DNA from 2 places in the Frischella perrara genome. Region 1 is predicted to be linked to the other one. Evidence: riboswitches for the same ligand, from Rfam matches in the RefSeq annotation. Region 1 holds a riboswitch; the other holds the start of a gene.
What was found. Region 1 has a riboswitch for preQ1 ahead of queD (6-carboxytetrahydropterin synthase QueD). Riboswitches for the same ligand answer to the same signal wherever they lie in the genome.
Positions count from the first base shown of each region.

Region 2: linked by a shared signal. The riboswitch ahead of queF (preQ(1) synthase) and the one ahead of queD (6-carboxytetrahydropterin synthase QueD) in region 1 are both predicted to bind preQ1.

Region 1 covers NZ_CP009056.1:304,909-321,721, forward strand. Annotated here, with positions in the region: gene pepP (Xaa-Pro aminopeptidase) at 1-856, opposite strand, end outside; gene FPB0191_RS01475 (YecA/YgfB family protein) at 929-1,471, opposite strand; PreQ1 riboswitch class I at 1,766-1,811, shown strand; gene queD (6-carboxytetrahydropterin synthase QueD) at 1,936-2,355, shown strand; gene FPB0191_RS01485 (7-carboxy-7-deazaguanine synthase QueE) at 2,360-2,974, shown strand; gene radA (DNA repair protein RadA) at 2,993-4,375, opposite strand; gene serB (phosphoserine phosphatase) at 4,456-5,433, opposite strand; gene cycA (D-serine/D-alanine/glycine transporter) at 5,604-7,007, opposite strand; gene mltA (murein transglycosylase A) at 7,192-8,277, shown strand; gene metG (methionine--tRNA ligase) at 8,376-10,406, opposite strand; gene apbC (iron-sulfur cluster carrier protein ApbC) at 10,605-11,690, shown strand; gene FPB0191_RS01520 (DMT family protein) at 11,770-12,123, opposite strand; gene sugE (quaternary ammonium compound efflux SMR transporter SugE) at 12,342-12,659, opposite strand; gene dcd (dCTP deaminase) at 13,038-13,619, shown strand; gene asmA (outer membrane assembly protein AsmA) at 13,642-15,561, shown strand; gene gyrA (DNA topoisomerase (ATP-hydrolyzing) subunit A) at 15,892-16,813, shown strand, end outside.
Region 2 covers NZ_CP009056.1:849,017-865,829, forward strand. Annotated here, with positions in the region: gene ilvI (acetolactate synthase 3 large subunit) at 1-1,630, shown strand, start outside; gene ilvN (acetolactate synthase small subunit) at 1,630-2,124, shown strand; gene cyaY (iron donor protein CyaY) at 2,190-2,501, opposite strand; gene FPB0191_RS03745 (surface-adhesin E family protein) at 2,658-3,167, opposite strand; gene FPB0191_RS03750 (hypothetical protein) at 3,169-3,924, opposite strand; gene thrS (threonine--tRNA ligase) at 4,298-6,226, shown strand; gene infC (translation initiation factor IF-3) at 6,270-6,809, shown strand; gene rpmI (50S ribosomal protein L35) at 6,898-7,095, shown strand; gene rplT (50S ribosomal protein L20) at 7,114-7,467, shown strand; gene pheS (phenylalanine--tRNA ligase subunit alpha) at 7,748-8,731, shown strand; gene pheT (phenylalanine--tRNA ligase subunit beta) at 8,747-11,134, shown strand; gene FPB0191_RS03785 (integration host factor subunit alpha) at 11,140-11,433, shown strand; PreQ1 riboswitch class I at 11,491-11,535, shown strand; gene queF (preQ(1) synthase) at 11,538-12,017, shown strand; gene queC (7-cyano-7-deazaguanine synthase QueC) at 12,199-12,864, shown strand; gene FPB0191_RS03800 (7-cyano-7-deazaguanine/7-aminomethyl-7-deazaguanine transporter) at 12,926-13,567, shown strand; gene fis (DNA-binding transcriptional regulator Fis) at 13,634-13,930, opposite strand; gene dusB (tRNA dihydrouridine synthase DusB) at 13,950-14,933, opposite strand; gene cmk ((d)CMP kinase) at 15,274-15,969, shown strand; gene rpsA (30S ribosomal protein S1) at 16,068-16,813, shown strand, end outside.

The DNA of each region.
Region 1 (16,813 bases):
TCTCACGTTGCGCCTGACTGAATTTTCCATTTATCGGGAAAGTTCTTGTAATATCGCCTGCATAATATTCATATTCACAACCAGCATCAATTAGAACTAAATCACCATCTTTTAATTGTTGATCATTATTTTCATAATGCAAAATACATCCATTATTACCACTTCCAACAATAGTATTGTATGACGGATTTCTAGCGCCGTGCATAGCGAATTCATGCAGAATTTCTGATTCTAATTGATATTCATACATATTGGGCTTACATTTTTGCATAGCTCTAATGTGACCAAGTGCACTAATCTTCCCTGCTTTACGCATTAATTCAATTTCCTTTGGAGACTTAAATAAACGTAAATCATGCAATATAGGTCGCCAATCAATTATTGATTGTGGAGCAAAAAGGTTATGTCTTAAACCTTTTCTTAAATTATCCATTAATTGATTAACAATATTGTCAGCATAATCGTAAAGTTGGCTAGCATGATAGATAGCTTGTTTACCACTAACAATTTTAGGTAGTAGCTCTTCGGCTTGGCTAAATGGGTAGGCAACATCAACTTGCAATTGCGACAGTGCTGCTTGTTGACCTAAGCGATAACCTGTCCATATTTCAGCAAGAGTATCTTTGGTACGATTAAACAAAATAGTTTGATGTTTATTGTTAGATTCTTTTATTATAATAAAAATCGCTTCAGGTTCTTTAAAAGATGTTAAGTACCAAAAATCACTATTTTGCCGGTAGGTATAATGAGTATCATTACTTCTTACGACTTCAGGCGCTGCAAAAAAAATAGCAGCACTGTTATCAATCATTTTTGCCAAAAGCTTATTACGGCGCATAATTATATCGTTAATCATTTTTCAACCTATTAATTATTAAATTATTTATTTTCCTGATTTATCTTTATTGGTTTAAGAATTCATTAGTGATTAATGAAGAACTTTTGATGAATAATGATCAGTAAATTCGTCATAACATAAAATGACAGTCATACGGACATATTCTAGAATTTCTTCAAAAGCGAATGCTAACTCTTCTTGATCATCATCTCTATCGTAGCCTAATTGGATAATTTGACGCAGATCATAAATTGCTTCTCCCACATCACCTTTAACTTTCATTAATTGTGGCTGTGCTAATCCTAGACCCAATAAAAAGTGATTAATCCAATCAACCATATCATCAATTTGTTCAAAAAGTCCTTCATCGCGGAGCAATAGCTGAAATTCAAAATTATCATCAGCTAGTTGTTCTTTGATTTGTTCATAAACATGTTCAATTGATGTTGATAATTCACCTGCAAGTGATTGCCCATTATTTAGCATATCATTAAGTAATACTTGCCAGCTTTTATCTTGTATTCCACCCGCAATAATTCCAGTAAGCAATCCATGTAATTCAGAGGCATTAACACCTATTTGTGAGGATTTCAATTCATTATTTAATGAAGAATAGCTTATTTGCTTTGACATAATTGTTCCTATCAATAGTGAAATAATGTGTTTAGTATATCTCTAATTCAATGAATTTGGCACTCATTGAATTCAATCAGCAACATGTTGGGGAAGCATATAATTTACAATAATGAATCGATTTAATGATGTTTAGACATGGCATTATCAGTTTTACTAATTAAATTATTGATAAATACAACTTGATAAAATAAGTTATTTGAATTTAAACAGATTTTGTTTTATTATCCCCTTTGTTATTTAAATGATCACATGTAAAACAATCTTTTACTATTTTATCGTTATAATTTTATTGATATCGTGGTTCGTAATCCATCCCACGTAAAAAAACTAGGAGTTATTGATGTTACAGATCTTACTTATCAAATATTTTAATTCACCTCATTGCATACTGATTAATCCCCATTGTTAATAAAAATTATTTTATTTCTATAATGTAATCTAATTATAAATCCGAGCTTATTATGTATAAAATTGCTAAAGAATTTCAATTTGACGCTTGTCATATGTTGGATGGACACAATGGTAAATGTCATAATTTACATGGACATACTTATCGTTTAATTATCGAAATATCAGCTAACCTCATTGAACAGGGTAGCAGTGCTGATATGGTAATGGATTTCGCTGATATAAAACAAACTGTTAAACAACACGTGATTGATAAACTAGATCATGCATTCCTATATAATCAGCATAATAATAATGAAAGCCAAATTGCTGACCTATTGCAAAAAATGCAACGGAAAACCTTTGCTTTTCCTTGCCGAACAACGGCAGAAGGTATGAGTAAATTTATATTTAACGTTCTCAAGCAATATCTACCGATTTCATCGGTAACGTTATGGGAAACGCCAACTTCTTATTGCCAATATAGTGAGTGATAATATGCCAAATTTTCCGATAGTAGAAATATTTCAGTCGCTACAAGGAGAAGGATATAATACGGGCATGCCAGCAATCTTTATACGTTTTGGCGGTTGTAATTTACGATGCCCTTGGTGTGATACTAACTTTGATAATTTTCAAAAATTATCTTTAACAGCGATACTAACGCGAGTACTCACTTACTCGGCAAAAAATATTATCATTACTGGCGGGGAACCGACATTACAAAAATATTTACCTGAACTTGTCACACGCTTAAAACAGTTAGGATATTATGTTGCCATCGAAACTAATGGTTTAAAATCAGTTTATTCGGAAATTGATTATATTGCGGTAAGTCCTAAATACCATTATTGGCGACGTTATCATGATGCACCTTTAATCAAAGCCGATGAAGTGCGAATTGTTGTTGAAGAAGCAAAAGATATCGCTGAATTTTGCTTGGCAATGGAACAACGCATAGAAGCAAAACGGTATTATCTTTCGCCTTGTGAACAAAATGGCCAAATGGCATTATTGCCAACATTAGAATTATTAGGAAAACTCAATCAAGGAAGACAAAATAATAAATGGCAGTTGAGTATTCAAACGCATAAACTTGCCAATATAGAATGATAATTTTTTACTAATAATTTAGTCTAAATTGGCTAAGATATCTAATGCTTCGGACAACTTTTTAACACCATATACCTTTAAATTATCAGATGTTTTTTTAGGCATGTTACTTATTGGTACAATCGCACGTTTGAAACCGTGTTTAGCTGCTTCGGCAATTCGTTCTTGTCCACTAGGTACAGGACGAATTTCTCCACCTAAGCCTATCTCTCCAAAAATAACTAAGTCTTGTGGTAATGGGCGGTTACGTAAACTAGAAACTAGAGCTGCAACTAAAGCTAAATCGGCACTAGTTTCGTTTACTTTAACGCCACCGACGACATTCACAAAGACATCTTGATCTGCCATATGTAAGCCACCATGACGATGTAAAACAGCCAGTAATAATGCTAATCGATTTTGCTCTAATCCAACAGTTACACGCCTTGGGTTTCCAAAATGAGACTGATCGACTAATGCTTGTATTTCGACGAGTAAAGGACGAGTACCTTCCCAAATTACCATAACCGAGCTACCAGAGGACATTTCTTCCCCTCGCGTAAGAAAAATAGCTGATGGATTACTTACTTCTTTTAAGCCTTGTTCAGTCATGGCAAACACACCGAGTTCATTTACTGCACCAAAGCGGTTTTTATGACTACGTAAAGTTCTAAAACGTGAATCAGAATCACCATCCAGTAATATTGAACAATCAATACAGTGCTCAAGTACTTTTGGTCCAGCCAGTGAACCGTCCTTTGTAACATGCCCTACCATGATAATTGCAATTCCTTTGGTTTTTGCAAAACGTGTTAAGTATGCAGCCGTTTCACGAACTTGGGCGACACTTCCTGGTGAGGATTGAATATCAGCCATATGCATAACTTGAATTGAATCAATTACCATAAGCCGAGGTTGTTCTTGTTCAGCTAACAAACAAATTTGCTCTATGCTTGTTTCGGAAAGCATATTTATATTATCGGTAGGTAAACCCAAACGATGAGCACGCATTGCAACTTGTTGCAAAGACTCTTCACCCGTAACATACAATGTTTTCATACTACTAGAAAGGCGACACATCGTTTGTAATAATAATGTACTTTTGCCAGCTCCGGGATTACCCCCGATTAATATTGCGCTACCGGGGACAACACCGCCACCAAGTACGCGATCAAATTCTGAAAAACCAGTTGAAAAGCGGGGTAACTCTTCTAAACTTATCTCGACTAATTTTTGTATTTTGCTCTGACCAACACCACCAGCATAACCGCTAAATCGGTCATTAGTGCGTGCATTTGCCGCAGCAAGTCTAATTTCGGTAATTGTATTCCAAGCGTGGCATTCACTACATTGACCTTGCCAGCGTAAGTAATCAGCACCACATTCATTACAGACATAAGCGCGTTTTACAGCCTTTGCCAAATTTATACTCCTAAACTTAATTTATAAATAACGCTGATTTAAGTTAACAATACATATTATTAATTTCATAACATCATTATCTAACCTTGACTATCAATACTGGCTGATAAAATACACATCAATCCTGTTAGATCAGCATAATTAATACTATTCTTAGCTTTTTGGATTACTTTAGGTTTGCCATGATAAGCAACACCTAATCCTGCTATACGAATCATCATTAAATCATTAGCACCGTCTCCAATAGCCACAGTCTGTTCTATTGGTATATTGAATTGTTGAGCTAGATTTTGTAGCATCTTTGCTTTGAATCTTGCATCAACAATCTGACCTTTTACTTTACCCGTTAGTTTCTGTTGATTATTAATTACCAATTCATTTGCATAGACTTCTGCCAATTTTAATTTGCTTTTTAAATGTTCTGCAAAATAGGTAAATCCACCAGACACAATTGCGATCTTCCAATTTCGTTTATGCAACTCTTTGATTAAAAATGTCAATCCAGATGTTAATGGCAATTTGTTTTTAATGGATTCTAATATCGCCACATCGGCACCTTTTAATGTTGCGACACGTTTTCTTAAGCTAGTAGCAAAATCTATTTCACCTCGCATTGCTTGTTCTGTGATTTTGGAGACTAAATCACCTGAACCATGCTGCTTGGCAATTTCATCAATACACTCTATCTTTATAGCGGTTGAATCCATATCCATTACTAACAAACCTTCAGATCGAAGAGAGGGTAGATGATTAATACTTGCCACATCAATACCTAATTCATTAGCAATAGTTTGTGCTTTTTTCGGCATGACGCCAGCAATACGTATAACTTGGTAATTTTTGACCTGCCATGAAGACACAATAACAATTGGCATAGCTAGTTTATTTTGAAACTTAGAAACAAGAGTCTTATTTAACTTACGACCATAAATAATCCACCCAGTTTTGCCAGCATTGTAATCTAATGGCATGATTTCACAGCCATTTAATGATAATGGCAGTGCTTGCCAATTTTTAATATTTTCGGGTAAATCGTTAAAAGTTAATGTATAGGCCATAATGTATTTAACAAGTCAATTAGTTTTTATAGTCAATTAATTTATCATAACATAAGCCATGAAAGTGCGTTACAAAAAGATAAATATAAAAAACAAAACCGCCAAACTATGGCGGTTATGTGTTTGTAAAGAGTACATTGAGATAAATAGGCAACTGTACCGATAAAGGATTAATTTGTTTGTTTTGTCTTACCAATTGCTCTATGAATGCCATAACTTATCGCTAAAATTAAAAACCAGATTGGCGTTGCTAATAGTGCTTGTCGAGTATCGTTCTCGAAAGTTAATAAAACAATAACAAATGCAAAGAAAGCTAAGCAGATAAAACACATCATAATGCCACCTGGCATTTTAAATAATGATTGTTGATGAAGTTGCTGACGTTTTTTACGATATTGGATATAAGATAATAAAATTATTGACCATATAAACATAAATAAAATGGCGGATATTGTCGTTACAATCGTAAAAGCTGTCATAACATCAGGGACTAAGTAAATTAAAACAACCCCACTCAATAAGCAGAGGCAAGAGAACATTAATCCATTTGCGGGTACAAATCGCCTTGAAAGCCGTCCAAAAATTGAAGGTGCATCATTTTTTCGGGCCAATCCAAATAGCATACGACTTGTAGAGTAGATACCACTATTTGCTGAAGATGCGGCAGATGTAAGAACAACAAAATTGATCAAACTGGCAGCAGCAGGTAATCCAATTAATGTAAACAATTCAACAAACGGGCTTTTATTTGCTGAAATAAAAACCCAAGGTGTAACTGTCATGATAATAATTAATGCAAACACATAAAAGAAAATAATGCGTAATGGGACAGAATTGATCGCACGAGGCAGATTTTTAGTTGGGTCTTGAGTTTCTGCAGCTGTGGTGCCAACTAACTCAATACCGACAAAGGCGAAAATTGCAATCTGGAAACCAGCAAAGAATCCCATCATGCCATTAGGGAAAAGACCGCCATATTGCCAAAGATTGCTCAAAGCTGCGGATGTATTGGTTTGTTCAGAATGATAGGATGTCAGTAATAAAATAATACCCACAACAATTAATGCTAAAATTGCGATGATTTTTATCATCGAAAACCAAAATTCAGTTTCACCAAACATTTTTACCGTCAGTAGATTAAGTGATAACAGGACAAAAATACAGATCAACATTGGTATCCATGCCTCTAAAGTTGGAAACCAATGCTGTGCATATCCAGCAATCGCTACAACATCAGCGATTCCAGTAATCACCCAACAAAACCAATAAGTCCAACCTGTAAAAAAGCCAGCCCATGGCCCTAACAAATCTGCTGCGAAATCACTAAACGATTTGTAATTTAAATTAGATAATAAGATCTCACCCATTGCTCGCATCACAAAGAATAGGATAAATCCAATAATCATATAGACAAAAATAATAGATGGACCTGCTAAACTAATCGTTTTGCCTGATCCCATAAATAACCCTGTTCCGATAGCACCACTAATTGCAATCAATTGTATATGGCGATTAGATAGATTGCGTTTAAGTTTCTTTTCTTGTGAAGACCCAGTATTATTAATGGAATTCATGGTATCTTTTTTCCTTAGTTAATGGTTTCATTGATTAACAGCCTTGAAATATTAAAGATAATAAATCTCTATTTCAATGTTTTTCTAAGATATTATTAAAATTTTTAAGGGTATATTCAAAAATATAATATTATGAATTGTATTATAAGGTTATCAATTATTTAGGCGAGACAGTGAGGTGTTAATGGGGATAGGAAAGACATTAAACAATATAAATAAACTGGCGGTGAAATACATATTCTTCATTGTATTATTATCAGCATGTCACTATCAACCAACCCAACAAGGGCAGCAATATACCGATGGTAAATTATCTAAATTATATAATTTAACTTACCCTCAATTAGGTAGACCGGTTAATATTGATAGTTATTTAGAACAGGTTAAGCTCATTGAACAGTATTCACCTCAACTATTTCAAAAAAACAAAGTAATCTATGATGGAATTAATCAATGGATTATAAGAGGCTTAACAACAAATCAACTTAATTTGGTCGGATTGAACAGTTATCAATTACAGGGCCAAGATAAATGGGGCAATGTCCTTTTAACAGGATATTATACACCAATTATGAAAGCGCGTCGTAAGCCTCAAGCTCAATACCATTATCCTTTATATGCAAAACCCATCAATTTTTCGAAACAATTACCTTCTCGATTAGAAATATATGAAGGGGCATTGGATGGGCAAAAACTTGAAATAGCTTATACCGATTCATTAATAGATAATTTCATTATGGAAGTACAAGGTAGTGGATATATTGATTTTGAGGATGGCTTTCCACCCATTTTCTTTAGCTATAATGGTAAAAATGGGCATCCCTATAAAAGTATTGGTCGGTTATTAATTGAACAAGGTGAAATCGATCGTCACAAAATATCAATTCAGGCTATCAAGGCTTGGGCAGAGAAACAAGATGAACAAGTTGTTAAGAATTTATTGATCAAAAATGCCTCAGCTGTTTTTTTTGAACCACAAGGTAATGCATTGGTGAGTGGTTCTACTGGAGTTCCATTAATTGCGCAAGCATCGGTTGCATCAGATCAAACAATTGTGCCGGCAGGTTCTGTATTACTTGTGGATACCCCTTTATTGGATGACAAAGGAGTATATCGTGGACAGAGAGAATTAAGATTAATGATTGCTTTGGATATTGGTGGTGCGATTAGAAGACAACACCTAGATATGTATCAAGGCATAGGTGAACAAGCGGGAAATCTGGCTGGTTACTATAATCACTATGGTCGAGTATGGTTAATTACACCCTAAAAATAATTAACTGCTAATTCCATAATTATATAAGAAAAGGGAATCTTGCATGATTCCCTTTTAAAAGCTATATGTTTAGTTAGTGTAATCTAATTTAATTAGCTAATTTTCATACCAGGTTTAGCACCACAATCAGGAGATAATAGATATAAACCATCATCATCTTGTTTACCGCTAGCACATAGTACCATTCCTTGTGATATACCAAACCGCATTTTACGTGGTGCAAGATTGGCAACCATAACAGTTAATTTTCCTTCAAGTTGTTTTGGATCTGGATAGGCACTACGAATTCCAGAAAATACATTACGAACCTCACCACCTAAGTCTAGTGTTAGTTGTAATAATTTATCAGAACCTTCGACCAAATTAGCTTCTTTGATTAATGCAACACGCAAATCAATTTTGGCAAAATCATCAAAATTGATTGTTTCTGCAATAGGTTGTTGCTCAATAGTACTAGCTGGTTGAGTCGGGGTATTTAATAGTGATTTAGTTTCATCAATCATTTGTTCAATATTCGTCATTTCAATACGAGTAAATAATGCTTTAAATTTATTAATACTATGATTTATTAATGGTTGACCAATAGTATCCCATTCTAAGGTTGTGTTTAAGAAAGATTCGCTGCGTTGACTTAACGCCGGGATTACTGGTGTAAGGTAAGTCATAAGAATACGGAAGAAATTAATTCCCAAAGAACAGATATCTTGTAATAACTGATCTTGGCCTTCTTGCTTAGCTACAATCCAAGGCGCTTTTTCGTCAATAAAACGATTTGCTTCATCGGCCAAGGCCATAATTTCTCGTATGGCTTTACCTAATTCTCTTGCTTCAAAATATTCACCAATAATAACGCTTTTTTGACAAAATAGATCATACAAGTCTTGGTCTAAAACAGTTTGAGATAATTTACCATCGAAACGCTTATTGATGAAACCGGCACAACGTGAAGCTATGTTTACGACTTTATTGACTATATCACTATTAACGCGTTGTACAAAATCTTCAAGATTAAGATCGATATCATCAATTGCTGCTGATGATTTAGCCGCATAATAGTAGCGTAAGCAATCAGGGTCGAGATATTTTAGATAAGTATTCGCTTGAATGAATGTACCTCTTGATTTGGACATTTTCGCGCCATCAACAGTAACATAACCATGAACAAATATATTGCTAGGCTTACGATATTGGCTACCTTCAAGCATTGCAGGCCAAAATAAACTATGGAAATAAACAATGTCTTTGCCGATAAAGTGATACAATTCAGTGGTGGAGTCTTTTTGCCAAAAATCATTAAAAGAAACATGAGGCGTTCGATCGCAATAATTTTTAAAAGATCCCATATAGCCAATTGGTGCATCCAACCAAACATAAAAGTACTTACCTGGAGCATCAGGAATTTCAAAACCAAAATAGGGTGCATCACGACTAATGTCCCAAGGTTGTAAACCTGATTCAAACCATTCTTGCATTTTATTAGCAACTTGTGCTTGTAAAGAACCAGAACGAATCCAATCTTGCAACATAGCTTTAAACTCTGGCAAATCGAAGAAATAATGCTCGGAATCTTTTATAATTGGTGTCGCACCAGAAATAACAGATTTAGGATTAATTAAATCAATTGGACTATAAGTTGCACTACATACCTCGCAGTTATCACCATATTGATCAGGCGATTTACATTTAGGGCAGGTACCTTTAACAAAACGGTCAGGTAAAAACATCTGTTTTTCAGGATCATACAGTTGTGAAATGACCTTAGTTCTAATGTAACCATTATTTTTTAACCGATCATAAATCAGTTCAGATAGTTCACGGTTTTCAGGACTATGTGTTGAATGATAATTATCAAAACTAATATTAAAACCTGTAAAATCATGGAGGTGTTCATGCTTAACTTGATCAATTAACTGCTCAGGCGTAATACCTAATTGTTCCGCTTTAAGCATAATTGGTGTGCCATGTGCATCATCAGCACAAATAAAATAGATTTCATGACCACGCATGCGTTGATAACGAACCCATACGTCGGCTTGAATATGCTCAAGCATATGACCTAAATGAATTGAGCCATTTGCATAAGGCAGGGCACACGTTACCAGAATTCTACGTTTGTCAGTCATCTTTGATACCTTTTGATTTTTTGTTGCTTCAGGATTATATATTAAGGATATTGATATTATGCTCCGCTCAATATTCCTGCAAGAGATATTTGAGCAAATAATCTGTAAATACTACAACAAACATAGGATTATCGCTAGATTTGTGCCATAATTTGCACTAATAAAATCATAAATAGTTTGATTATCAGGTTAGTTACTATGTCTGTTATCGATATTTCTCCCATTAAATCAATCTTATCTGAATTTACCCATCCCACATTAGCTAAGAATTTGCTTGAACTTAATGCTATAAAAAAATGTAGTTGGGAAGAAAATGAATTAATTATTAAATTAGTAATGCCTTTTCCATGGCAGACTGCATTTGATGTGTTACAACAAGAAACGACCGACAAAATCCTAAAACAGACTCATGCTAAAGCAATTCGTTGGTCTATTAATTATGACATTGCAACATTAAAACGGGCTAATGAACAGCAAGCAATAAAAAATGTCAAAAATATAATTGCAATCAGTTCAGGAAAAGGGGGTGTGGGTAAATCTTCCACAGCGGTCAACTTGGCGCTAGCTTTACAACAAGAAGGGGCAAAAGTTGGTTTACTTGATGCTGATATCTATGGTCCTTCCATACCTACAATGTTAGGGACAGTCGATCAGCATCCTCTCACACCAGATAATCAGCACATGACACCTATTATGGCATATGGTTTAGCTACGAATTCAATCGGTTATTTAGTTGAACAAGGTAATGCTATGGTATGGCGTGGACCAATGGCAAGTAAAGCTCTATTACAAATGCTTAATGATACTTTATGGCCTGAACTAGATTACTTAGTCATTGATATGCCACCCGGTACAGGTGATATCCAACTTACTTTAGCCCAAAGCATACCAGTAACAGCCAGTGTGATTGTTACAACACCACAAGATATTGCATTAATTGATGCACAAAAAGGGATCGCGATGTTTAATAAAGTTAATATTCCTACACTGGGTATTATTGAAAACATGAGTTATCACATTTGTGAGAATTGTGGTCATCACGAGACAATTTTTGGAGAAAATGGTGCTCAAGAATTAGCCCAACAGTATCATACTTCATTGCTGGGTCAAATCCCTTTACACCGATCATTACGACAAGACTTAGATCAAGGACAACCAACGGTTATTAAACAGCCGGATAGTGAATTTGCTAATTTATATCGTCAAGTTGCTGATCGAATTGCTTCAGCCCTTTATTTTCAAGGGAAAGTCATCCTTCCCGATATTTCAATTCGAACGATATAATCAAATTTTTCTCATGCCATAGCATTGTAATTTAAACCAATGCTATTGCTCATTATTCAATTTGAGAAAAGCTCAGTAATTAATTAAAAATCTTGTCTCTAAACATAAAAAATACAGCCCCTAACAAGCATAGCCCTGCCCAAATATAATCCATTTTAAATGGTTCTTTTAATATAAGAAGTGAGAAAGGGATAAAAATGCTCAAACTTAAGACTTCTTGGATGATTTTTAACTGCCCAGCAGTTGCCACTTCATAACCAATGCGGTTAGCGGGTACTTGTAATAGGTACTCAAATAATGCGATACCCCAACTAACTAATGCTGCTACAATCCAAGTTTTATTATTTAAATATTTCAAATGACCGTACCAAGCAAAAGTCATAAACATATTACTTAAGGTCAACATACCAATGGTTATATAAATAGGATTCATGACAAAAATGCTTGGAAAAGAAATTAATTTATCAATCAATCACTATAGTGCAACCTAAACCAACATACAATCAAACATCATATTAACGTGCTGATTTTTAACTTAATATTCACTATTATTTGAATTTTCAATATGTTAATTTTTGCGCTAATTGATTTATATTTGATTCAGCCAATCGTTATAAATTCTAATAACTGCTCATCAAGTTATTACTTTTATTATGAAGTTAATTTCAACCCGATAATACCGATTACAATTAAAATCAAGCAGATCAGGCGGATTGGGTTAATAGATTCATTGAATATCAGAATACCTAATGCGGTTGCACCTAACGTGCCGATACTAGTCCATACAGCATAAGCGGTACCCATCGGTAAATTTTTCATGGCTTGTGAGAGTAATAAAAAACTACAAGACATAGTAATTAGTGTAATAATGCTTGGAATCAAACGAGTAAAACCTTCACTATATTTCAAGCAAATAACCCAAATCACTTCAAAAATACCTGCAATAATTAAATATACCCAAGCTACCATGACACTTATTCCTTCCTTAATCGGCTTAGAATATTAACATTTTTTAAATGAATTGTCCTACCTAATAGCAATAACTAGTTTACTTAATATTGAGTAATGATGTCATTTATAAGTCTTAATGATTAAAAACCTAAACGGTTTAATTGTTCAAGTAACACATTGAAATATATGTACTTTTCATCAATAAAGATGTATAACTAATAAAAAGTGATGAATTTATCATAGCGATCAATTGAATTTATTAAAATAATTAACTCAAAATCAAACTTAATACTTAGGAAAGCATTTTAAATACTAAGCTCAGAATCTATTTATCAAACAAGCAATCACCTGTTAGAATACAAAGAATTATAGAAACTATTGCTTGGAGTAAAGCAAATGAGATTATGTGATCGTGATATCGAAGCATATTTAGCTGAAGGAACGCTGAAAATTAGCCCGGAACCACAACCTAATAGTATTAATGGTGCAACGGTTGATGTTAGATTGGGGAATCAATTCCGAACTTTCCGAGAACATACTGCACCTTTCATTGATTTGAGCGGTCCTAAAGAGGACGTCTCATTAGCACTTGAACGTGTCATGGGTGAAGAAATAATTCTAGCGGATGGAGAGGCTTTTTATTTACATCCCGGTGAGTTGGCATTAGCTGTGACCTTAGAATCTGTATCAATTCCTGATACCTTAGTAGGTTGGTTAGATGGTCGCTCATCACTTGCACGTCTTGGTTTAATGGTGCATGTAACGGCTCATCGAATAGATCCCGGTTGGGAAGGGCAAATCGTATTAGAATTTTATAATTCGGGTAAATTACCTTTAGCTTTAAGACCCGGAATGACGATTGGTGCGCTAAGTTTTGAAATCTTAACAGGTCCAGCAGCAAGACCATATAACCGTCGTCGAGATGCTAAATATAAAGGTCAACAAGGTGCGGTTGCCAGTCGAATAGACAAAGATTAAGTAAGAGAAAGAGGGTGTGGATATGATCAAAAAGATATTGTTGACGTTATTAATCTTAATAATTCTTGCTGTTGCAGGTATTATAGCTTTAGTGGTTTTTGTTAATCCGAATCATTTTAAAGGATTCATCTCTGAAACTGTAAAAGATAAAACAGGTTATGAATTAACCATTGATGGTGATTTACGTTGGCATATATGGCCACAGATCAGCATACTTACAGATTCCGTTAAACTTGAAGATGAAGGGGCAAAAAAACCATTATTAACGGCTGATAATATGCGTCTTGATGTTGAATTATTCCCTTTATTCTCTAAACAACTTGCAGTTAAAAATGTACTGGTAAAATCAGCAATTATTAATATTTCTGATGAAAGTAAAGGTCAAGTTGCCAAAAAAAGCAAACCAACTACGACAGTTAACCAAAATAAAACTGAACAAAATCAGAATGCAAAATCTAAGTGGTCATTTACATTAAATAAACTCGAAATAGCAGATAGTACCGTTGTTTATCAACAAGGTAAAGATTTCATCAATTTTAGAGATATCAATATTAAGATTGAACAAAATGGCGATAAAAATGTTGCATTAGATTTAAGTGGTAGTGTTAATCGTGATCAACAAGATTTTATATATTCATTAAATGCTAATGTTGATTTGACCCATTTCCCGGATAACGCTAAATTAGATTTACATAAATTGGATTATGTCTATAAAGGTGTTGGTGTTCCTGCACAGCAACTAAAAGGGCAAATAAGTGCAAAATTTGATTATCAAAAATCACCGATGATTTTAAGTAGCGATAATTTCGTTTTGACAGTTAATGACAATAAAATAACCGGTAAAATAAAAGCAAATCTTGATAAAAAACCAAATATTGAAGGCTCATTTGCATCAGATAAAATAGATCTAACTTCTTTCTTATCATCAAGTAATTCCAGTAATGATAAAAATAACTCTCGCCAAGCCACTCAAAAACAACCTGTTGTTTCCAGTGCTCGGACTAAAGGTAATGAACTGGCATTTTTAAACAGTTTCGATGCTAATTTTGTTTATAAAATTAAAGAAATAGTCATTAACAAGTTGGCTTTAAATAATTTTGTAATTAATGCGCAAAATAAAAATGGTGTGGCAAATATTAATAATGTTGATCTTGATGTAGCTAATGGACATATTAATGCTAATGGTATTGCCAATGGTAAACTTCCAACAGCATCAATCAAATTGGCGACTAAAATTGCGAATATTGATTTAGGTAGTTTATTTCGTCAATTGGAGATTGTGAATGACTTTAAAGGTCAGTTCAACGCCAATGGAAATATTACTGCTGATACGATTAATCCGGAGAAAATTATTACTTCTCTAACGGGTAATTTAGATATAGTTGTGAATAATGCCAGACTTGATAATCTGAATATCCAACAGATCGTGCAAAGTGCAATCGCTAGCTATTACAAAAAAGCCATAACAACCGAAGATTATCAAAAATACACTGAATTAAATGAAGTAAGTGCTTATGCTAATCTTAGCAATGGCGATATGAATATTTCTTCGCTTAAAGCATCATCGGCTACGTTAGATCTTGATGGTAATGGACGAGTTGGCTTAGCTAAGCGTGATTTAGATATAATGTTAGAGGCTAAAATTCTTAGTGGTTGGAATCAAGATAGTAAAACTATTCAAAAATTACAAAACGTTACAATTCCATTACGTATTTATGGTAATTTTAATGAATTACATTATCAAATTAAGCCGGAACAACTGATCAATGCTTTACTAAGTGATAAATTACAAAATGAACTTGGTAAGTTTAAGGATCGTCTCAAAAATGCAACACAAAATAATGATAACGGTGATGCGAGAGATGATAACTCAGGTGATAATAAACAAAAAATCAAAGAGTTATTTGGCGATTTTATTAATAAGCATAAAGATAAAAAATAGTTATTCAGTTTAAATCAAGAAATTACTGCTAAAGCGCCATCTATGAATATAGATGGCTTTTTTATTTTTTAGAAAACGAATTTAAAAGTTAACAATTGTTATTTTAAATAACAGAATATTAATAATAAGTTGTATTTATGCAAATGTATTATGTTGTTAATTATTCAATATTTAATTTCATTAAAAATACATTATTTTCTTGTATAAATGAGCAAGTTAACCCCTATTTCGAACTGATTTTATTTCACTTAGTAACTGCATAATTGGTTAAATTTATGATATAATTCTATATTATTTTTGTTTAATTTTATCAAGAGAGAAAGTGGTTTTATGACCGAAGTATCAACAACAGAACTCGCCAGAGAAATTACTCCTGTTAATATAGAAGAAGAATTAAAAACATCTTACCTTGATTATGCGATGTCAGTAATTGTTGGTCGAGCGTTGCCTGATGTACGAGATGGGCTTAAACCAGTGCACCGTCGCGTACTTTTCGCTATGAACGTGTTAGGTAATGACTGGAATAAAGCTTACAAAAAGTCTGCGAGAGTTGTAGGTGATGTTATCGGTAAATATCATCCGCATGGTGATACCGCTGTATATGATACAATTGTTCGTATGGCACAACCTTTCTCGTTGCGTTATATGTTGGTCGATGGTCAAGGGAATTTCGGTTCTGTTGATGGTGACTCGGCAGCAGCGATGCGTTATACCGAAATTAGAATGGCTAAGATCGCTCATGAACTATTGGCTGATCTAGACAAGGAAACAGTAGATTTCGTTCCTAATTATGATGGAACAGAACAAATACCCGCCGTGTTACCAACCAAAATACCAGCTCTTTTGGTGAATGGTTCTTCTGGTATTGCTGTTGGTATGGCAACCAATATTCCACCGCATAATTTAGCAGAGGTTATAAACGGATGTTTAGCATTCATTGAAGATGAAAACATCACGGTTGATGGCTTAATGGAACATATACCTGGACCGGATTTTCCTACTGCGGCTATTATAAATGGTCGTAAAGGTATTGAAGAAGCCTATAAAACTGGACGTGGCAAGATTTATATCCGTTCAAAAGCAGAAGTGCAAGTAGATGATAAAACAGGACGTGAAACTATCATCGTGCACGAAATTCCTTATCAAGTAAATAAAGCTAAGTTAATTGAGAAAATAGCTGAATTAGTTAAGGATAAAAAAATAGAAGGTATTTCGGCTTTACGTGATGAATCCGACAAAGACGGTATGCGTA
Region 2 (16,813 bases), 540 kb from region 1:
ATTAGATATTTATGATGCTTTACATACTCTTGGTGGAATTGAGCATGTATTGGTAAGACATGAGCAAGCAGCCGTTCATATGGCCGATGGTTATGCTCGTGCAACAGGTAATGTTGGTGTTGTCCTTGTAACTTCAGGTCCTGGGGCGACAAATACAATAACAGGTATTGCTACTGCATATATGGATTCTGTACCCATGGTCGTTATTTCAGGGCAGGTTGCTAGTCATCTCATTGGTAATGATGCATTTCAGGAATGCGATATGATTGGAATATCTCGCCCTGTAGTCAAACATAGCTTTCTAATTAAACGTACCGAAGATATTCCTGAAACAATAAAAAAAGCATTTTATATTGCTTCTACTGGTCGCCCAGGGCCGGTTGTTATTGATTTACCGAAAGATGTAATGAATCCAGCAGTAAAATATACTTATAATTATCCAACATCTGTAAATATGCGTTCTTATAATCCTACCGTACAAGGACATAAAGGACAAATTAAAAAGGCATTGAAGGTTCTTTTATCAGCGAAAAAACCTGTTCTATATATTGGTGGAGGAATTATTTCAGCCAATGCTGAAAGTCAAGTGCGTGATCTTGCAGAAAAATTAAATTTACCGGTTACAACAACTTTAATGGGAATTAGTGCTTTTCCTGGTACCCATAAGCAAAATCTTGGTATGCTTGGTATGCATGGTGTATATGAAGCAAATATGGCTATGCATCATGCTGATGTGATTTTGGCAGTAGGTGTAAGGTTTGATGATCGAACCACAAATAATCTTGATAAATATTGTCCAGATGCCAAGGTCGTTCATGTTGATATTGATCCTACTTCAATTTCTAAAACCGTTGCTGCAACAGTACCTGTAGTTGGTGATGCTAAATTCGTAATTGAAAGTATGTTAGAACAGCTAGCTGAAGATAAGTCACATATTGACTTAGATGCTTTGATTAATTGGTGGAAACAAATTGAACATTGGCGCGCGAAGCACTGTTTGTCTTATAGTACAGAAGGTGAACTTATTAAGCCTCAGGAAGCATTAGAATTACTTTATAAACTGACAAAAGGTGATGCCTATGTTGCAACTGATGTAGGGCAACATCAAATGTTTACCGCACTTTATTACCCATTTGATAAACCTCGTCATTTTATTACTTCTGGTGGACTAGGAACGATGGGCTTTGGTTTTCCAGCTGCTTTAGGTGTTAAATTGGCTTTTCCTAAAGATCGAGTAGTTTGTGTGACCGGTGATGGAAGTATTCAAATGAATATTCAAGAATTATCGACAGCCTTGCAATACGATTTACCTATTTTAATTTTAAACTTAAATAATCGTTTCTTAGGTATGGTGAAGCAATGGCAAGATATGATTTATGCAGGTCGACACTCAAGCTCATATATGGAATCACTGCCGGATTTTGCCAAAATAGCCGAGGCGTATGGACACGTAGGTATTTCCATTAAAAAACGAAGTGATCTTGAGCCGTTAATGAAAAAAGCGCTTTCGATAACAGATAAATTAGTTTTTGTGGATGTAATGACTGATGCTACCGAACACGTTTATCCAATGCAGATTCGTGGTGGAGCTATGAATGAAATGTGGTTAAGCAAAACGGAGAGAACTTAATGCATTATATATTATCGATTTTAATTGAAAATGAACCTGGTGCGTTATCACGAGTGATAGGATTATTTTCTCAACGTGGTTTTAATATTGAAAGTGTAACGACAGCTCCAACAGAAGATCCTACAATGTCGCGAATGACAATTAAAACAACAGGTGATGCGCATGTATTAGAACAGATTCAAAAACAATTGCATAAATTAGTGGATGTTTATCGCGTTTATGATCTAACAGAAGGCCCCCATGTAGAACGGGAAATTATGCTAATCAAAATTGCAGCCAAAGGTTCACAAGCAAGGGAAGAAGTTAAACGTTGTGTTGATATTTTTCGTGGTTCTATTGTTGATGTGAAAGCAACGCAGTACATCGTTCAATTAGTGGGAACAAGTGAAAAATTAGCGTCATTTTTAGCAGCAATCCGTGAAACGTGCGAAGTCATTGAAATGGTACGTTCTGGTATTGTTGGGTTATCACGTAGTGATAAAAGTAGCAAATGAAATAAGTATATTATTCACTACTTATTTTATTTATTAAGGCGCAAATATTGCGCCTTTAATTTTAACTAATCTTTGATTTGATTGATAACAGATTGAGAAAATAGTTGCTTGAAGGGTATACCACTTCGATTACAGATCCAATTTCCTTCTTTATTTTCAAAATGATAGCCTTGTTGTGGTGTAGCCATCCAAATTTGTAATAAAGGTTCTTGCGTATTAATTATGATTTTATTGTTATTTTCAAAGGTGATTGTGATTACATTTCCATGACTTTCAAAATCAATATCGGTGTCAAATTGTTCAGCAAAAGTATCAATATCACGTTCAATTTCATCAAATAGTGTATCGGCTAATTGGTGAAATACTTTTATTTCCATAAATAAGTTATCCTATAGCTTAAAGACAAAATAAGTTTAACATTAATCTTATCACGAATAAAAAAGTATTAGTTTTTTATCAAATATAATTTAATGAACAAATTTATTGACTTATTTTAATAGCAAAGCGCAATATGCGCTTTGATAAAGATAGTTTTAATCATTAAGTGGTAATGCGCAAATAACTTGCAGATTACGTCGTTCTTTGGTGCCGGATTCGGTTGATATAAGTCGATTAATTTCATGAGTACTATTTTCTAATTGACCCTCACCAAAATTATTTTCATAAAATTGTGTTATCCCCTTAGCATATTCAAAATTATGGCAGTTAACATATTCTTGAACAACGATAGAATGATAAGAAAAACCTTCTTCACTCCCTTCTTTATCTTGCGATAATGCTGGAGAATAATTGGTAATACGTGAATAGGTTCTGATTAAAGGGTTATATGGGTGTAGTTTAACACTTTTTCGATCAACAAAACTAAAGCCAACAGAACCAGACTGATATAACTTTTCTATAGGAAGATAACGTGTAGGAACTCTCGGATCTTTTAGACTTGAATTTTGTTCGATTTGGTCGGTATTATTGGCAAAAGTGAAATGTGATGTACCAATAATTGAAAAAATCATAACTATTTGTAAAAGATAACTACTTTTTTTCATATTACATATCCTTATTCACTTTAGTCTCATCATTCATCATTTTTATGGGTGTCTGAATATCATCTTGAGAAGGCTCATCTTCTGAGATTTTATTTTTCGCTTTAATTTTATCGGCAAGTTCTTGAGCAATATATTGCATATCGGGATGAATCGAATATAGTATGTCTTTAGTTATATCGCCTTGTAATGAACATAATAAATACGTCTGATTATCATTGATTTTTTCTAAATAAATCATCTTTTCAGTCGTATTAGCACGCGGAGCTACACCATCGAAACTATAAGGGTAATTTTCCCATCCTTTATTTTGTTTTTGATTATCAAAACGTTGTGAATTCGTAATAAAGGTATTTTCACTAAAAGGTTGCCATGAAAATTGTTCGAATTTATTTTGTATATCACTGATTGAATTATTTACAATGAATCCCCAATAATAGTATTTGCCTAGATTATAGGTATTTATGTATTTATTTACGTAGCTCGTTAATACTAAACCTCTATAATTTATTGGTTGTCTAAACGTGTAAGTAAAATCATTGTCTGATGAGATATCATTTACTGGAATATAGGCAATTTCATCTTTAACATTAAGATCGCTATAAACAGAAAAATCTTCAACATTATCTTTTAATTGATGGAAAAAGCTATTATCACAATTAAAAAATGAATCGACAACACTTGTCACGTTATCATTTGCTAAGGCACTGTTGCAAATAAACAAAGAACTTAATATAAGAAGCGTCTTTCTATTAATCATATTCTATCCTTGAACTCATATAGTGTTCAAAATTATTTAATATTTTGATTTAATTATAAATCTTTACTTAAATTAATCTATAAAAATAAATAAAAAAATTGTTATTTAAATATTTCGAGATATTTTCATTGTTAATTCAAATAATGTAAAGTACATATTTTATATAAACTAATATTTGTTTTGAATTTTTTATAATGAAGTGTAATAAAAGTTGTAATTGAGGACTATTTCAAAGCTATTTAATAAATGATATAATTTGCGACCAAAAATTTGTATCTAACATTGATTAAGATTAATTCACAGACTTAGCTAATGCACGTGTACTGTCGTAGGGTACACCACTACATTAATAGGGGTTTTTTAAGGAATATTCATGCCAGTAATAACTCTTCCCGACGGAAGTCAACGTCAATTTGAAACAGCTGTAACCATATTAGAAGTCGCTCAAAGTATTGGTGCCGGTCTTGCTAAAGCCTGTATTGCAGGTAGAGTAAATGGTGAAAGAAAGGATGCTTGTGACTTAATTGAGCACGATGCAACTGTTGCTATTATTACAGCAAAAGATGAAGATGGATTAGAAATTATTCGTCATTCATGTGCTCATTTACTGGGTCATGCGATTAAACAACTTTGGCCAAATACTAAAATGGCTATAGGTCCTACTATTGATAACGGGTTTTACTATGATGTTGATTTGGATCATACTTTAACACAAGAAGATCTTGATGCACTCGAAAAACGTATGTTAGAGCTAGCTAAAAAGAACTATGCTGTAAAAAAAGAAGTGGTAACATGGCAGCAAGCGCGTGATGTTTTTTGGCAACGTCAAGAACCTTATAAAATAACGATATTAGATGAAAATATCCCTCAAGATGCTAAACCAGCACTGTATCATCATGAAGAATATATTGATATGTGCCGTGGTCCACATGTGCCAAATATGCGTTTTTGTCACCATTTTAAACTGCAAAAAATAGCAGGTGCTTATTGGCGTGGTGATAGTAAAAATAAGATGCTACAACGTATATATGGTACTGCTTGGGGCGATAAAAAACAGTTAGACGCTTATTTGCAGTTTTTAGAAGAAGCAGCCAAACGTGATCATCGTCGTATTGGTAAACAATTAGATTTATATCATATGCAAGAAGAAGCACCGGGTATGGTGTTTTGGCATAATGATGGTTGGACAATATTCCGCGAACTTGAAGTTTTTGTCCGTGTTAAGTTGAAAGAGTACCAATATCAAGAAGTAAAGGGTCCTTTTATGATGGACCGTGTGCTGTGGGAAAAAACAGGACATTGGGCAAACTACCAAGATTTGATGTTTACAACATCTTCTGAAAATCGTGAGTATTGTATTAAACCAATGAATTGCCCGGGGCATGTTCAAATATTTAATCAAGGATTAAAGTCCTATCGTGACTTACCATTAAGAATGGCAGAATTTGGTAGCTGTCATCGTAATGAACCTTCTGGATCATTGCATGGTCTAATGCGTGTACGAGGCTTTACTCAAGATGATGCACATATTTTCTGTACTGAAAAGCAAATACGAGGGGAAGTAAATAGCTGTATTAAAATGGTTTACGATATGTACAGCACATTTGGTTTTAAAGATATCACTGTCAAATTATCGACTCGTCCCGAAAAACGTATTGGACGTGAAGAAATTTGGGATATGGCTGAAAAAGATTTAGCTGAATGCTTAACCGAAAATGGGATTGAATTTGAATATTTACCTGGAGAAGGGGCATTTTACGGACCTAAAATTGAGTTTACTTTGCACGATTGTATCGGTCGAGCATGGCAATGTGGTACTGTCCAATTAGATTTTATGTTACCTGAACGTTTAGAAGCAAGCTATGTTGGTGAAGATAATGATCGCCATATTCCTGTTATGATTCATCGTGCTATTTTAGGATCTATGGAGCGGTTTATCGGTATTTTAACTGAAAATTGTGCAGGTTTTTTCCCTACTTGGCTATCGCCAACGCAAGTTGTTGTAATTAATATTACTGATAATCAAGCTGATTATGTTCAACAATTAACTAAAAAACTACAAGATGCAGGTATTCGGGCTAAAGCAGATTTGCGTAATGAAAAAATTGGTTTTAAAATACGTGAACATACTTTAAAACGTGTTCCATATATGTTCGTATGTGGCGATAAAGAGATTGAAGCCGGAAAAGTGTCAGTTCGTACACGTCAAGGTAAAGATCTTGGTAGCTTTGAAGTTGAACATGTTGTAGAATTACTGCTCAACGAAATTCGTACTCGTTCTTTGGACCCGATCAGCGAATAAAATGATCTGGTTTTGTTATTGTATTTGATTGGAGGATTTAGGTATTAAAGCTGGAAAACGTATTCAAACAACTCGTGCACATAAAATTAATGATGAAATTACTGCACAAGAAGTCCGATTAACTGGTGTTGATGGCGAACAAATCGGAATTGTTAGTTTAAATGAAGCGATTAAGCAGGCAGAAGAGGCATCTTTAGATCTTGTTGAAATTAGCCCGAACGCAGAACCGCCAGTTTGTCGTATTATGGACTACGGCAAATTCCTTTATGAGAAGAGCAAAGCAACAAAAGAACAGAAGAAAAAGCAAAAAGTTATTCAGGTTAAGGAAATTAAATTCCGACCTGGTACAGATGAGGGAGATTATCAGGTAAAACTCCGCAGCCTGATACGCTTCCTTGAAGATGGTGATAAAGCTAAAGTAACACTACGATTCCGCGGTCGTGAAATGGCTCACCAACAGTTAGGTACTGAAATGCTTGACCGCATTAAAGAAGACTTAGCTGATTTGGCAATCATTGAATCTTATCCATCTAAGATTGAAGGTCGTCAAATGATAATGGTCTTAGCGCCAAAGAAAAAATAGTAAGGTTTTGACAAGCGTATTTTTATGAAAATAAAAATATCACCTTCTATTTTATGTTATTAACAATGCGGATGTGGAAGTATTTAATATGCCAAAAATTAAAACTGTACGTGGAGCGGCAAAACGCTTCAAAAAAACAGCTTCAGGTGGATTTAAACACAAGCAAGCTAACAAAAGCCATATCTTAACTAAGAAATCGACAAAACGTAAACGTCATCTACGTGGTTTAACCATGGTATCAAAAGGTGATTTAGGTTTAGTCAAAGCGTGTATTCCACACGTTTAATTATTTAAGGAGAATATTATGGCTCGCGTTAAACGTGGTGTTATTGCTCGTGCTCGTCACAAGAAGATTTTAAAACAAGCTAAAGGTTATTATGGTGCGCGTTCTCGTGTATATCGTGTTGCATTCCAAGCTGTTATTAAAGCTGGTCAATACGCTTATCGTGACCGTCGTCAACGTAAACGTCAATTCCGTCAATTATGGATTGTCCGTATTAATGCAGCAGCGCGTCAATGTGGTTTATCTTACAGCCGTTTTATTAACGGTCTTAAGAAAGCTTCAATTGAAATCGATCGTAAGATCCTTGCTGATATTGCGGTATTTGATAAAAATGCCTTTGCCGCTTTAGTTGAAAAAGCAAAAGCAGCATTATAGTTTTTATGAGGTCGAATTAATTCGACCTCATTTTTATCTAACCTTATAAATGGAAATAAAATATTAATGATTAATGCAGTTTTTTTTCGTTTCTTTTTTGACTTTGTAAAGTGAATTCATTTTGAGGCAAAATGAAAACGAAAATAAATTGTAAATGGCCTCGTATAGAGGCCTTTTTTATTGCTACTTTTATGAAATGAAACGTAACAACATAAAAGTAAAATAGATCAAAATATTTGGTTGTGGGTAGGTTTTTAACAAATAAAATAAAGAGGATGCTATGTCTCAATTAATTGAATTGGTCGACAAAGCCAAGTCGGCAATTAACAATGCACAAGACATTAATGCAATTGAACAAATTAGAGTTGATTTTTTAGGTAAAAAAGGTCATTTTACCTTACAAATGGCTTCATTACGTGATGTACCAGCAGATCAACGTCCGATGGTTGGGCAAAAAATCAATGATGCTAAACAAGAAGTTGTATCTGCTTTAAATGAGAAAAGAGCTTTATTAGAACGAGCATTATTAGATGCAAAATTAGCAAATGAAACCATTGATGTGACATTGCCTGGCCGTAAAATGGAAATAGGTGGTTTACATCCTGTTACTCTTACTGTCAATCGATTGATTGATTTCTTTGGTAAGCTTGGTTTTGTTGTTGAAAATGGACCTGAAATTGAAGACGATTATCATAATTTTGATGCGTTAAATATTCCAGCCCATCATCCAGCAAGAGCAGATCATGATACATTTTGGTTTGACGCTAATCGCCTGTTACGCACTCAAACATCTACGGTACAAATCCGTACTATGGAAAAACAGAAACCACCAATTCGAATTATAGCTCCAGGTAGAACATATCGTAATGATTATGATCAAACTCATACCCCAATGTTCCATCAAATGGAAGGATTGTTGATTGATAAAAACATTAGTTTTACTCACTTAAAAGGTTTATTACATGATTTTCTACATTGTTTCTTTGAAGATGATATGGAAATTCGTTTTAGACCAGGTTACTTTCCTTTCACTGAACCTTCGGCTGAAGTAGATATTAAAGCAAAAAATGGTAAATGGCTTGAGGTATTAGGATGTGGAATGGTTCATCCGAACGTTTTACGTAATGTAGGTATTGATCCAGAAGTATATAGTGGTTTTGCATTTGGTATGGGAATTGAGCGATTAACAATGTTACGATATGGCGTAACTGATTTACGTTCTTTCTTTGAAAATGATCTACGTTTTTTAAAACAATTTAATTAGTCTGGAGGACCAAACATGAAATTTAGTGAAAGTTGGCTACGTGAATGGGTTAATCCAGCAATAAGTAGTGAACAATTATGCGATCAGCTTACCATGGCTGGTTTGGAAGTTGATGATATAGAAAATGTTGCTGGTGATTTTTCGGGAGTTGTAGTAGGTAGAGTTGTGGAGTGTCACCAACATCCAAATGCAGATAAATTACGTGTAACGAAAGTTGATATCGGTCAAGATCAGCTTCTAAATATTGTCTGCGGAGCTCCTAATTGTCGTGAAGGTTTAACTGTAGCATGTGCCACAGTTGGCGCTGTTTTACCCGGTGACTTTAAAATAAAAGCAGCCAAATTACGTGGTGAACCATCAGAGGGTATGTTATGTTCTTATTCTGAATTAGCTATTTCTGATGACCATAATGGTATTATTGAATTACCTGAAGATGCTCCTCTTGGTGAAGATATCAGAAATTATCTACAATTAAACGATAAGATGATTGAAATTAGTGTCACACCAAATCGTGCGGATTGTTTTGGTATTATGGGTATTGCTCGTGATATTTCCTCAATTAATAATATTAGTTTGACTGTACCACAATTTGAAACGCCTAAGGTCACCATTGAAGATAAAATATCTGTGTCTGTTTTAGAGCCTAAAGCTGCACCTCGTTATTTAGCACGTATAATTAAAGGGATTGATGTAACAACTCCAACACCATTATGGCTAAAAGAAAAATTACGCCGTAGTGGTATTCGTTCAATAGACATTGTTGTTGATATCACTAATTATGTTCTTATTGAATTAGGTCATCCTATGCATGCTTTCGATTTAGATAAAATTGAAGGCGCTATAACAGTACGCTATGGTCATCCGCATGAAAAACTCGTATTACTTGATGGCAATGAAATTGAAATTAAAGCCAATACACTGGTAATTGCAGATGATAAAAAGGCGTTGGCATTAGCAGGTATTTTTGGTGGTAAAGATTCAGGTATTTCAAATGAAAGTAAAAATATACTTTTAGAATCTGCTTTTTTCTCACCACTTGCTATTGCTGGTAAAGCAAGACAATATGGTTTACATACTGATGCATCACATCGTTATGAACGTGGTGTTGATCCATCTCTACAATATAAAGCAATGGAACGAGCAACTGAACTATTATTAGCTATTTGTGGTGGTTCAGCGGGTCCAATTATAGATGCTACGAATACGGATGAGTTACCGGAACCCGCAATAATCCATTTAAGTAGAGCCAAAATTGATAGATTAATCGGTTATCATATTGATGATCAACGTATTGTTGATATTCTTACTCGACTTGGCTGTGAAGTAATATCTAACGAAAATAGCTGGCAAATTAAGGCTCCGACTTGGCGGTTTGATATTCAAATCGAAGAAGATCTAGTCGAAGAAATCGCCCGAATTTATGGTTATAACAATATACCAAATGAACATTTGAATATTGAATTAGTAATGCAACATAACTCTGAAAAAAACGTTTCTGTAAATAAATTCAAAAATTTGTTAGTGAACCATGGTTATCAAGAAGCTGTCACGTATAGTTTTGTTGATCCTAAAATTCAGAGTCTATTACATCCAAATCAAGAAGCTATTGTTTTACCAAATCCGATTTCGAGTGAAATGTCGGTAATGCGTTTATCTCTTTGGTCGGGCTTATTGGGGGCTGTTGTATATAATCAAAATAGGCAACAACAGCGCATAAGATTGTTTGAAACAGGATTACGTTTTGTTCCAGACAATAATTCAGAATTTGGTGTTAATCAGCAAACATTGCTAGCAGGTGTTATAACGGGTAATCAATATGAAGACCACTGGGATATTAAGAAACGTGCTGTTGATTTCTTCGATTTAAAAGGGGATGTTGAATCACTCTTAGCAATTAGTGGATTAGCAGATCAGGTTCAATTTAAACCGTCACAACATCCGGCTTTGCATCCTGGTCAAAATGCCGCGATTTATATAAACAATGAAGAAGTCGGTTATTTAGGTGTCATTCACCCTGAAATAGAAAAGAAATTAGGATTAAACGGTAAAACACTTGTTTTTGAATTGATTTTAGATAAAATTAATCAAAAATCTGTACCCGTAGCACAGGATATATCTAAATATCCAGCTAATCGACGAGATATAGCGATCATCGTGGATAGTGATGTTTGTGCTGCTGATGTATTAAGTGTATGTAAAAGTATTGGTGGTGAACAGCTTATTGCTGTTAACTTATTTGATATGTATCAAGGTGAAAATATCAAAGCAGGTCAAAAAAGTTTGGCTATCAGTTTGATTTTGCAGGATAAAACACGTACACTTGAAGATGAGGATATAACTCACATTGTAAGCAATTGTATTATTGCATTACAAAATCGTTTCAAAGCATTATTAAGAGAATAATAATTATGACATTAACTAAAGCTGATATTGCAGAACGTCTAACAGACAAATTTAATATCGATCGTCAAGAGTCTAAAATTCTTGTGGAACTCTTTTTCGAAGAAATAAGAGTTGCCTTAGAAAAAGGAGAAACCGTGAAATTATCAGGTTTTGGTAATTTTGCGATTCGAGATAAGAAGTCTCGCCCAGGTCGTAATCCTAAAACAGGTGAAAATGTCGCAATTACCGCTCGTCGCGTTGTGACTTTCCGTCCAGGTATTAAATTCCGTGAACGCGTGGAAAAAAATCTTGAATCTTAATTAAATTTTAGGTTTATGTTTAGTTGAGTAGCACTAATAATTACTAGTGCTACTTTGTATTCTGTGGTTCGAAATCCTCCCACATAAAAAAACTAAGGAAGTTTATGACTAACTCAAATCTCACCTTATTAGGTGATCAATCTATTCGTTACCCGCAAGATTATGCGCCTGGAATTCTAGAAGTTTTCGACAATAAACATTTAGATAATGATTATTTTGTTAAATTTAACTGTCCTGAATTTACTAGTCTTTGTCCTATTACAGGTCAACCAGATTTTGCAACAATCTACATTTCTTATGTTCCTCATATAAAAATGGTGGAAAGTAAGTCTTTAAAGCTATATTTATTTAGTTTTCGTAATCGAGGTGATTTTCATGAAGATTGCATAAATATTATCATGAAAGATTTAATCAAATTAATGGATCCTAAATACATAGAAGTTTGGGGTAAATTTACACCACGAGGCGGAATATCAATCGATCCTTATGCAAATTATGGTAAGCCAAATACGAAATGGCAAGAAATTGCTTTTAATCGTTTAGCTAATCATGATCTATACCCAGAAAAAATTGATAACCGCTAGTAGCAGGTATTTTAAAAAATATTTCATTTCTTTCAATGACATTAGAGGGTTTCATTTATAAATGAAGCTCTAGTTTTGTTTTGTAGATTTTTAGGGTGATTTTTCAATCTTAAAAATGAAATATAAACATCAATTATTCGAATTTTATCTATAACCATTTTATCTTTTTAAAGGTAATTTCATGCAAAAAATTAATAAAGCACTCGTTATTTTTTCAGGAGGGCAGGATTCTACAACTTGTTTGATCCAAGCGATAAATCGTTATGGCGTTGAAAATGTGGAAACCATCAGTTTTAATTATGGGCAGCGACATGCTATCGAATTAGAAAAAGCTAAATTCATAGCAGAAGATTTAGGTGTTTTACATACAATTGTAGATACTTCTGTTATTAAACAAACAACACATAATGCATTAATTGATTCAACAATGGCTGTTGAATTTGCTAAGGATTCTCAATCCTATCCTAATACCTTTGTTGATGGGCGAAATGCACTGTTTCTTCTATTAGCTGGATGTTATGCCAAGAGTCGGGGAATAAAAGATATTATTACTGGTGTTTGTGAAACAGATTTTAGTGGTTATCCAGATTGCCGAGATGTCTTTATTAAGTCAATGAATGTTACCATGAATCTTGCGATGGATTACGCTTTTAATATTATTACTCCTTTGATGTATTTAACAAAAGCTGAAACATGGGCCTTAGCTGATGAGCTAGGATGTCTAGACTATATCAGACAATATACTCACACTTGTTATAATGGAGTAGAAAAAGGTTGTGGTGAATGTCCGAGTTGTGTTTTACGCGAAAAGGGGTTGAATGAGTATTTAACTAATAAGAAATGCTAATTAGTTTATTTAACCTTACTGGGTTCCCTAACCCCATATTATTTTTATAAAAAGGACATATATGTTTCCAAGTATCTTACAGAAAAACCACAATGTATTATTAAAATTAGCTTTTTTTCACATCTTGATTATAGCTTCTAGTAATTATTTAGTTAAAATTCCGTTTACTATTTTTGAATTTAATACAACATGGGGAGCATTCACGTTCCCATTTATTTTTTTATCGACTGATTTAACTATTCGGGTTTTTGGTGCTAATTTAGCTAGAAAAATAATATTAGTCGTTATGATACCGGCGTTGATTCTATCTTACGTTATTTCTGTATTGTTTTCAGATGGTGATTGGACGGGGCTATCTTCGTTATGCGATTTTAATATGTTTGTATTTAGGATTGCTTTAGCCAGTTTTGCTGCTTACCTAGTTGGTCAATTAATGGATATTACCATTTTCAATCATTTACGACAAAATTATCGTTGGTGGGTTGCTCCAACTGCATCAGCTATTGTAGGTAATGCCATTGATACGCTTCTGTTTTTTGCAATTGCATTTTATCATAGTGGTGATATTTATATGGCGACCCATTGGGTAGAAATAGCCATAATGGATTACGGATTTAAAATATTAATTTGTGGTGTGTTCTTTTTACCATTGTATAAAATTATATTAAATTACATTTTAAAAAAGTTAGTAAAAACAAAATAAATTGAAGCAAAATCTAAAAAGGCGCTGTTAAGCGCCTTCTTAGATTGGTAATGTGTTTAATAAGAATTAACTCATTCCATATTGTTTTAATTTTTTACGTAGAGTACCTCGGTTAATACCAAGCATATTTGCTGCACGAGTCTGGTTACCTCTTGTATACTGCATCACCATGTCAAGAAACGGTTGTTCTACTTCAGCCAAAACAAGATCATAAAGATCAGTAGGATCTTGACCATTTAATTGTGATAAATAGTTTCTTAATGCTTGTTTGACTGAATCTCGTAACGGTTTTTGAGTAATTTGCTCTTGAGAGTTAACAGTTGTGAATTTTAACGCTTCAGCTGTAACACGAATTTCTGACATAGTATTTTTAACTCTTTAATTAAAATTTAATTTCTTGAAAAAATGCTTCTAGTGCATCGAATTGCTGATTAGCATTATCAATGACACTAAATAAGCGCCTAAAATGATCGCTCCCAGCATAGTTTTGGGTATACCAAATTACATGCTTTCTTGCAATCTGCAATCCTTTCTTTTCACCATAATATTGATGTAGAGCTTTTAAGTGTAATAAAACAATAGTTTTTATTTCATCAATGCTCTTTTCTGATTTAAATTTTCCATATTGTAAATAGAACGCTATATCTTCAAAGATCCAAGGCCTACCTAATGCTCCTCTGCCGATCATTATAGCATCAGCTTTGGTATATTGGAAAACTTCTTCCGCCTTTTCAGGATCTATGATATCTCCATTAGCAATTACAGGAATGGAGATATATTGTTTAATTTGTCTAATCGAATCATATTCAGCAAAACCTTTAAATAAACACTCGCGAGTTCTGCCATGAATAGTAATCGCCTTTATACCACATTTTTGGGCAATTTGTGCGATTTCCAAACAATTTTTATTAGCTTTGTTCCAACCCGTACGAATTTTAAGAGTAACGGGTACATCAACAGCTTGTACCACACTCATTAGAATTCGCTCTACCAATTTAGGGTATTGCAAAAGCGCCGAACCAGCTAAGTTTTTATTAACTTTTTTAGCTGGGCATCCCATATTAATATCAATTAACTCTGCACCAGATTTCATGTTCAAAATAGCGGTTTTCGCCATTTCATCTGGATCAGAACCTATAATTTGTACTGCTTTGATGCCAAGCTCTTGCGAGTTAGCGAGCTTTTGTTTTGATTGTTCAGTATGCCAAATTTGCGAATTAGCTAAAAACATTTCTGAAAAAGCTAACCCTGCACCGTATTTATAACATAAAGAACGGAATGGCAAATCAGAAATACCCGCCATTGGAGCCGCAATAAGTCGATTCTTAATCGTTAGATTGCCAATAGTAAATAGTTCTGATAGCACAAATAAATTCCTCAACAAGGGCGCGTATATTAGCACTTTTTTTCGATGTGAAAAGAGGAAAATACTAAAATATTGCAATATTATTAAAATTTTTTTTTCTAACACGAATTTTAATCATTTTTTTTGTTAAATTATTAGAATAAAACTAGATAATTTAACATTAGTTGCTAAAACTATTAATAATTATCATTAACTTTAATACAACCAATCTAAATATTTTGGGATTGCTAAGCAGTGCGAACATGAATGACTTTGGGGATTTTTTGCTTATAATTAGTTATTGAGTCGCAAAAATTGATATGTGCTAAAATTACAAAATTAACTATAAAAGGTATTAATAATGGAAACGATTATAAACTCCACACATATTCCGGTTGTTACTGTCGATGGTCCAAGCGGAGTAGGTAAAGGAACATTATGTGTTTTATTAGCGAAACACTTTAAATGGAATTTACTTGATTCTGGTGCAATTTATCGTGTTTTAGCACTATCGATTTTAGATCACAATATTTCTCTAGATAGTGAAGATGTTTTAGAAACTCATGCTTTAAATCTACCACTTAAATTTGTAACAATGGAATCGGGTGTTCATGTTTTATTAAATGATATTGATGTTTCTGACAAGCTCCGCACACAAGAAATAGGTGAAATGGCTTCAAAAATTGCAGCGTTACCAAAAGTTCGAGAAGCATTATTACAACGGCAACGAGATTTTAGGAATAAACCAGGTCTAATTGCTGATGGAAGAGATATGGGAACAGTTGTATTTCCCGATGCTCCTGTCAAAATCTTTTTGGATGCTAGTCCAGAAGCAAGAGCAGAAAGAAGAATGAAACAGTTGCAAAAAAATAAGATTTGTGCTATATATGACGAGATTTTGCATGAAATTAAAGCCCGGGATGAGCGAGATCGTAATCGAACCATTGCGCCACTTAAATCTGCCTCAGATGCATTTTTGATAGATTCAACAGATTTGACAATCGATGAAGTGTTCCAACAGGCCTTAAAAATAATTAAAAGCAAAATTAATTTATGAATGTGACTTTATCAAAGGATGTGATGAAGTATTATTAACAACCCCCATTAAGCATGATGCTAGATGGACGTTATTTTAATTTTAAAAAGTAAATAAATATGACTGAATCTTTTGCTCAACTCTTTGAAGAGTCTTTAAATCAACTTGATACACGTTCTGGTAATATGATCCGCGGTATTGTCGTCGCTATCGATAAAGATGTAGTACTAGTTGATGCTGGTTTAAAATCTGAATCAGCAATTCCAGTAGAGCAGTTTAAAAATGCCCAAGGCGAATTAGAAGTTAAAGTTGGTGATGAAGTTGATGTTGTCCTTGATTCTATTGAAGATGGCTTTGGTGAAACAATTTTATCCCGTGAAAAAGCTAAACGTCACGAAGCATGGCTTACATTAGAAAAAGCTGTAGAAGATGCAGCGACAGTATTAGGTGTTATCAATGGTAAGGTTAAAGGCGGCTTTACAGTTGAGCTTAATGGAGTTCGAGCTTTCCTTCCTGGTTCATTAGTAGATGTTCGACCTCTACGTGATACCTCTCATATTGAAGGTAAAGAAATTGAACTTAAAGTTATTAAACTAGATCAAAAACGTAATAATGTTGTTGTATCTCGTCGTGCAGTAATCGAATCTGAAAATAGTGCAGAACGTGAACAACTTCTTGAAACATTACAAGAAGGTTCAGAAGTTAAAGGTGTTATCAAAAATCTTACTGATTATGGTGCCTTTGTTGATCTTGGTGGAGTTGATGGTTTACTTCATATTACTGATATGGCTTGGAAACGTGTTAAACATCCAAGTGAAGTGGTTGAAGTTGGTCAAGAAATTCTAGTTAAAGTATTGAAATTTGA